Regions from separate parts of the Pseudomonas sp. ADAK18 genome, predicted to be linked through region 2. Evidence: predicted binding sites of a transcription regulator. Region 2 holds the regulator's gene; each other region holds the start of a gene.
What was found. The regulator sigma-54, encoded in region 2, starts transcription at its own class of promoters, with help from an activator protein. The targets are predictions, from matches to a motif close to ANTGGCATNNANNTTGCTNT.

Region 1: the regulator sigma-54 is predicted to act here: its motif matches at 1,361-1,380, upstream of glnK (P-II family nitrogen regulator).
Region 3: the regulator sigma-54 is predicted to act here: its motif matches at 1,056-1,075, upstream of flgB (flagellar basal body rod protein FlgB).

The regions. Positions count from the first base shown of each region.
Region 1 covers NZ_CP052859.1:5,398,422-5,400,689, forward strand. The annotation lists gene HKK55_RS24550 (ammonium transporter) at 1-779, opposite strand, end outside; gene glnK (P-II family nitrogen regulator) at 815-1,153, opposite strand; gene HKK55_RS24560 (accessory factor UbiK family protein) at 1,576-1,836, shown strand; gene HKK55_RS24565 (MFS transporter) at 1,854-2,268, shown strand, end outside.
Region 2 covers NZ_CP052859.1:4,532,971-4,535,238, reverse strand. The annotation lists gene raiA (ribosome-associated translation inhibitor RaiA) at 1-184, opposite strand, end outside; gene HKK55_RS20480 (RNA polymerase factor sigma-54) at 258-1,751, opposite strand; gene lptB (LPS export ABC transporter ATP-binding protein) at 1,950-2,268, opposite strand, start outside.
Region 3 covers NZ_CP052859.1:3,929,668-3,931,935, forward strand. The annotation lists gene flgD (flagellar hook assembly protein FlgD) at 1-141, opposite strand, end outside; gene flgC (flagellar basal body rod protein FlgC) at 158-601, opposite strand; gene flgB (flagellar basal body rod protein FlgB) at 605-1,012, opposite strand; gene cheR (protein-glutamate O-methyltransferase CheR) at 1,338-2,165, opposite strand; gene HKK55_RS17680 (chemotaxis protein CheV) at 2,209-2,268, opposite strand, start outside.

The sequences.
Region 1 (2,268 bases), 870 kb from region 2:
GAGCCGGCGTTGAAGCCGAACCAGCCGACCCACAACATGGCCGCACCCACCAGGGTGTAGCCCAGGTTATGCGGGGCCATTGGCGTGGTCGGGAAGCCTTTACGCTTGCCGAGCACGATGCACGCTACCAAACCGGCAACACCGGCGTTGATGTGCACCACGGTGCCGCCTGCGAAGTCCAGCACGCCCCAGTCGCCCAGCAACGAACCCGGACCGCCCCACACCATGTGGGCAATCGGCGCGTAGACCAAGGTGAACCACACAGCCATGAAAATCAGCATCGCGGAGAACTTCATCCGCTCGGCGAAGGCACCGACGATCAGCGCCGGAGTGATGATGGCGAAGGTCATCTGGAAGGTGACGAACACCGCTTCAGGGAACAGCGCCGCCGGGCCGGTGATGCTGGCCGGGGTCACACCCGAGAGGAACAGCTTGGACAAGCCGCCGACAAAGGAGTTGAAGTTGACGACGCCTGCTTCCATACCAGTGGTATCGAACGCCATGCTGTAGCCGTAGACGAACCACAAGATGGTGATCAGGCCGGTGATGGCGAAGCACTGCATCATCACGGAAAGAATATTTTTCGAACGAACCATGCCGCCGTAGAACAGCGCCAGGCCCGGAATGGTCATGAACAGCACCAGTGCGGTGGATGTCAGCATCCACGCCGTGTCGCCGGAATTGAGGACTGGAGCCGCCACTTCGTCTGCCGCCATAGCCAGGCTGGGCATTACGATGGACAACAGGGCTCCTAGCCCTGCGAATTTACGCAGAGTCATATTGTTTTCTCCTGGGGCGTTGGGGGTTTGGCGGCTTAGATTGCGTCGGTATCGGTTTCGCCGGTACGGATGCGAATAGCCTGTTCCAGATTGACCACGAAGATCTTGCCGTCACCGATCTTGCCGGTGTTGGCGGCCTTGGTTATCGCTTCGATAACCCGGTCAAGATCCTTGTCGTCAATGGCGACATCAATCTTCACCTTTGGCAGGAAATCGACCACGTATTCCGCGCCGCGATACAGCTCGGTATGACCCTTCTGCCGACCGAAGCCTTTGACCTCAGTAACGGTAATGCCCTGCACGCCGATCTCGGACAGTGACTCGCGTACATCGTCCAACTTGAACGGCTTGATGATGGCAGTGACTAGCTTCATGAAAACTCTCTCCCGAATTGGTGGACTTGCCCCAGGAAAACAAACCCGTCTCAAGTCTAAGCGCAGTGCCTGGCTTTGTAACGCTTCGTCGCCCTGACAAATGCCATTGCGACGCGAGCTAACCACTGGTGACGCAAGCTGTACTCCGGACCAAAGGCGCACTGCATTCGTCACAGCGACTGCATCAGTGCATGGGTCATGATCGTCTAAGCAGAAACCTTGCCAGCTCCGTAAAAATCACTGAAATCAGTCCTTTGCCCATTCACGCCCACCTACGGGGCTCAACGGCTGCGGCGATACGCACGAAAACAGTGCGCAGGCGCCCGGCCTCATGCGCGAAAAGCGTGCGTCGCCCGCCCTGGAAAAGACTATAGACGCTGCGTGATACACTGCCGGCCAACCGTTATTCCGGACTATTTCCCATGCTCGCGCCCAAAGACCTCCTCGACGCCCTGAGTGGCCACGCTTCCCGCCTGTTCAGCGGCGACACCCCGCTACCCCGCAATGAAATCGAAAGCCAGTTCAAGGCGCTGCTGCAAAGTGGTTTCAGCAAACTGGACCTGGTGAGCCGGGAAGAATTTGATAGCCAGATGGTGGTGTTGGCGCGCACTCGTGCGCGGTTGGAGAGCCTTGAAGCCAAGGTGGCGGAGCTGGAAGCGCGGTTGACGCCCACAGGAGAATAACGGGCACATCTCGACCCGTGTTGGGTTTTCCCGCCATCGACCGGCGCCTGCTGAGAGTCCAATTCAGCTTTTTGCTGGTAGTACTCGGTGGCCGTTGCAACCAACTCGCGGTGGCCTGGTGGGCCTTGCAGGAAACCGGCTCTGCCCTCTACTTCGCCAACATGATTGCCTGCTCCATTGCGGCAGAAGTGTTGGCCAGACCTCTGTTGGGATGGCTTGGGGACAAGTACAACAAGATCCTTCTCCTCAAACTGACCTCACTGGGTGGCCTGCTGACGGCGCTGTTGATGGTGCTGCTGGCCGCCTCGCAATCGTTCAACCCTTGGGCTGTTGGTGCACTGATGATGGTCAGCAGCGCCATCGCAGGCGTACGTGACCCTCTTCAGTCGTCGATCATTCCTTTGTTCGCAGGTGACGATAAGGTCTCCCTGG
Region 2 (2,268 bases):
CCACTTCGCCACCGGGTATCTGAAGGGTTGCTTCGATTTTCTGCTGAAGCTTATCGACCTTCATGATGACCTGCACATTGGTGATCTTGTCGAAATGACCCTCAAGTCGCTTCAGCTTCTGCTCGACGTATTCGCGCAATGGAGGGGTGACTTCTACATGGTGTCCACTGATGTTGACTTGCATACAGCTTCTCCTTCGTTGCCAGTGCATAAAGCGGCAGGCAAATGCCTGCCACTGGAACGCTATGGCCCGCCCGTCACATCAAACGCTTGCGCTCGCTGGAAGGCGCGATCCCCAGGGACTCGCGGTACTTGGCGACGGTTCGACGGGCGACCTGAATGCCTTGTGCCTCCAGTAAACCAGCGATCTTGCTGTCACTCAACGGCTTTTTCTGATTTTCCGCGGCAACCAGTTTTTTGATGATCGCGCGGATTGCCGTGGACGAGCATTCGCCGCCTTCGGAGGTGCTGACATGGCTGGAGAAAAAGTATTTCAGCTCATAAATACCCCGTGGGGTATGCATGAATTTTTGCGTGGTGACCCGGGAAATCGTCGACTCGTGCATGCCGACCGCTTCGGCAATGTCGTGCAGCACCAGCGGTTTCATCGCTTCGTCGCCATACTCCAGAAAGCCGCGCTGATGCTCGACAATCTGAGTGGCCACTTTCATCAGGGTTTCGTTACGGCTCTGCAGGCTCTTGATGAACCAGCGTGCTTCCTGCAGTTGGTTGCGCATGAAGGTGTTGTCGGCGCTGGTGTCGGCGCGACGGACGAAACCGGCATATTGCGGGTTGACCCGCAGGCGAGGCACTGATTCCTGGTTCAGCTCCACCAGCCAGCGTTCGTTGTCCTTGCGCACGATCACATCGGGAACGACATATTCGGCTTCACTGGATTCGATTTGCGAACCGGGGCGTGGGTTGAGGCTTTGCACCAGTTCGATGATCTGGCGCAGGTCGTCTTCCTTGAGCTTCATCCGGCGCATCAGTTGGCTGTAGTCACGGCTGCCCAGCAGGTCGATGAAGTCGGTGACCAAGCGTTGGGCCTCGGCCAGCCACGGCGTCTTGGCTGGCAGTTGACGCAGTTGTAGCTGCAGGCACTCACTGAGGCTGCGGGCGCCGATGCCGGCAGGTTCAAACTGCTGGATGCGGTGCAGGACGGCTTCGATTTCGTCCAGCTCGATGTCCAGTTCCGGGTCGAAGGCTTCGAGGATCTCCTCCAGCGTCTCGTCCAGGTATCCCTGGTTATTGATGCAGTCGATCAGGGTAACGGCGATCAGGCGATCGGTGTCGGACATCGGCGCGAGGTTCAGTTGCCACAGCAGATGACTTTGCAGGCTTTCGCCGGCGGACGTGCGGGTGGTGAAGTCCCACTCGTCATCGTCGTTGCTGGGCAGGCTGCTGGCGCTGGTCTGGTACACGTCTTCCCAAGCGGTGTCGACCGGCAACTCATTGGGAATGCGTTCGTTCCATTCGCCTTCCTCGAGGTTGTCTACTGTCGGGGCGGTTTCCTGGTAGGAGGGTTCCTGGGTATCGGTATTGGGTTTTTGCTCGACGTTATCGGCCAGCGGGTCGGCGTTATCGAAGTCTTCGCCTTCTTCCTGGCGTTCGAGCATCGGATTGGACTCCAGGGCCTCCTGGATTTCCTGTTGCAGGTCCAGGGTCGACAATTGGAGCAGGCGGATGGCCTGTTGCAGCTGCGGTGTCATCGTCAGCTGCTGGCCCATTCTCAGGACTAGCGATGGTTTCATGGCAGGGGCTTAACACCTTATTCGCCGGCGCAGTGCGCCATCCACGACAGGGCGCGTGAGCGCCAAACATAAGCAAATTATATGCCTGATATCGGGGGCTTTGCCTAGAGCGCAGTAACAATAAAAATCTTGAGGTTTTTATTGCTGCTTGCGCTCCTTGGCGAAGGGCCAGACACCATGCTGCTTGCAGGATGATGCTTACAGACGGAACTCGTGGCCCAGGTACACTTCCTTGACCAGTTCGTTGGCCAGGATGGTGGCGGAATCGCCTTCGGCAATCAGTTGCCCATCGTTGACGATATAGGCTGTTTCGCAGATATCGAGGGTCTCGCGGACGTTGTGGTCGGTGATCAATACACCGATACCCTTGGCCTTGAGGTGATGGATGATCTGTTTGATATCGCCGACCGAGATTGGGTCAACACCGGCGAAGGGTTCGTCCAGCAGGATGAACTTCGGTGCAGTGGCCAGGGCGCGGGCGATTTCCACGCGACGACGCTCGCCGCCGGAGAGGCTC
Region 3 (2,268 bases), 600 kb from region 2:
ATCCTTGCCCAACGATTGGTTGCCAGTAGCGGCCTTGGCCGCACCCGACAACCCGTTGTTGTTTGCCGAAGCGTCCTTGACCTTGGAGTTGAACAGGTCCTGGATCGCCGTGTTGTTTGATGACGTATCAACAATGGCCATTATTTGGCGCCCCTTATCACTGACCCAGGGTCAGGACCTTCTGCATCATGGTTTTGGCGGTGTTCATCATTTCCGCGTTGGTCTGGAACGAGCGACTGGCGGAAATCATGTCTGCCATTTCCTCGACCACGTTGACGTTGGGGTAGTACACGTACCCTTTGGCGTCGGCGGCGGGATGGTTGGGTTCATAACGCGCTTCGAGGTTGCTCTGATCCTCCACCACGCCCAGCACCTGGACACCCTGGCCGGCAGCGTCCTGGTTCTGGAACAGCGAATCGCTGCCGCCACTCTGGCCACCCTGGAACATGGTGGCGAACACCGGGTGACGGGCACGGTAAGTCTGGTCGATGCTCGAAGACACGGTTTCGGCGTTGGCGATGTTACTGGCGACGGTGTTCAGGCGCGTGGTCTGGGCGCTCATGCCACTACCGGCAATATTGAAAACACTGGCTAGAGACATGACTTACTCTCCACGCAGGGCCGACATCAGCCCTTTGAATTTGCTGTTGAGCAGGGTGAAGCTGGCCTGAAAGTTCACCGAGTTTTCGGCGTAGGCCGATTGCTCCAGCTGGGCATCCACGGTGTTCTGGTCGATCGAAGGCTGCATCGGCGTGCGATACAGCAGCGACTCATCGCCATTGCTCAGGCCTTGCGCTTCGATATGACGGGTGTTGGTCATGTTCAAGGCGAAGGTGCCGTTCTTGGTCTTGTCTTGCTGTGCGGCGAGCACGGCGGAGAAGTCCAGGTCCCGAGCCTTGTAGTTCGGGGTATCGGCGTTGGCGATGTTGTTAGCCAGAACTTCGGCACGCTGAGCGCGAAAGCCCAGGGCTTGTTCGTGGATACCGAGCGCTTTATCGAAGCTGATGCTCATGGTGGAAACCTTTAGGGGCTGACCTGCTTTTCGTAACAGGGTTATAGCAAGGGGCATGCCAATCTGCTGGGAGCCCTTATATCAAGGGTTTGCGGGGAGATTGCCGCCGGCAATGCCAGAAAAGCGGCAAGGGGTTTCCGCGTGGTGCCAGTAAAGCGGCAATGGGAGGTTGCCGCTTTACGGCGGCTTGCAAAGAGGGATATCAAAGACGAGCACAAAAAAAGTGGGAGCGGGTTTGCTCGCGAATGCGGTGGGTCAGTCATACATCGGGTGACTGCCACACCGCATTCGCGAGCAAGCCCGCTCCCACATTTTGTTCCGTGTATTACTTGGCCTGGTAAATGATCCCAGGACTGCACTGCACCATCTGGTAATGATCCGGCAAACCATTCAACGCTTCAGACGCGCCAAGGAACAGGTAACCGCCACGCTTGAGGGTGCCATGGATGCGCAACAGGATGTCCTTCTTCACCTCCGCTGAAAAGTAGATCAGCACATTGCGGCAAAACACGATATCGAACTTGCCCAGGCTGGCATAACTGTCCAACAGGTTGAATGAACGAAACTCCACCCGACTCTTGATCGGCGCCTTGATCGCCCAGCGCCCGGCGCCCTTGGGGTCGAAGTAACGCTGCAAACGCTCCGGGGACAAACCACGCCCCAAGGCCAGGCTGTCGTACTCGCCGGTCTTGCAGTTGGTGAGCATGGTGCCGGACAAGTCAGTGGCCACAATCTGCACCCCCGCTTTCAACTGGCCCATGTTGGTCCGCTCGAACTCATCAATGGACATCGAAATCGAATAGGGTTCCTGCCCCGACGAGCACGCCGCCGACCAGATCCGCAGGCGCTGGCCTGGGCTGGCCTTGATCGACTCCGGCAGGACTTTGTTCTTGAGCACTTCAAACGGATAGGTATCGCGAAACCACAGGGTCTCGTTGGTGGTCATGGCATCCACCACCATTTCCTTGAGCCCGCTGCGCGGCTGGCCCTGGATCCGCTGGACCAACTCACCCAGGGACTTGATCCCCTGCTGCTCCATCAGTTTGTTGAGACGGCTGGATACCAGGTACTGCTTGTTTTCACCGAGCAATATGCCACAGGCTTTTTCCAGGAAGACCCGGAACTGTTCGAAATCCAAATTACCCGTAGACAATGATACCGCCTCTTAAATCGTGTGACCGCCAGGGAAAAAGCCCCTAGCCGTGATCTGCTGCCTTGATCCGGTCGACTACCCGGGATGCCAGGTCATCAGGGCG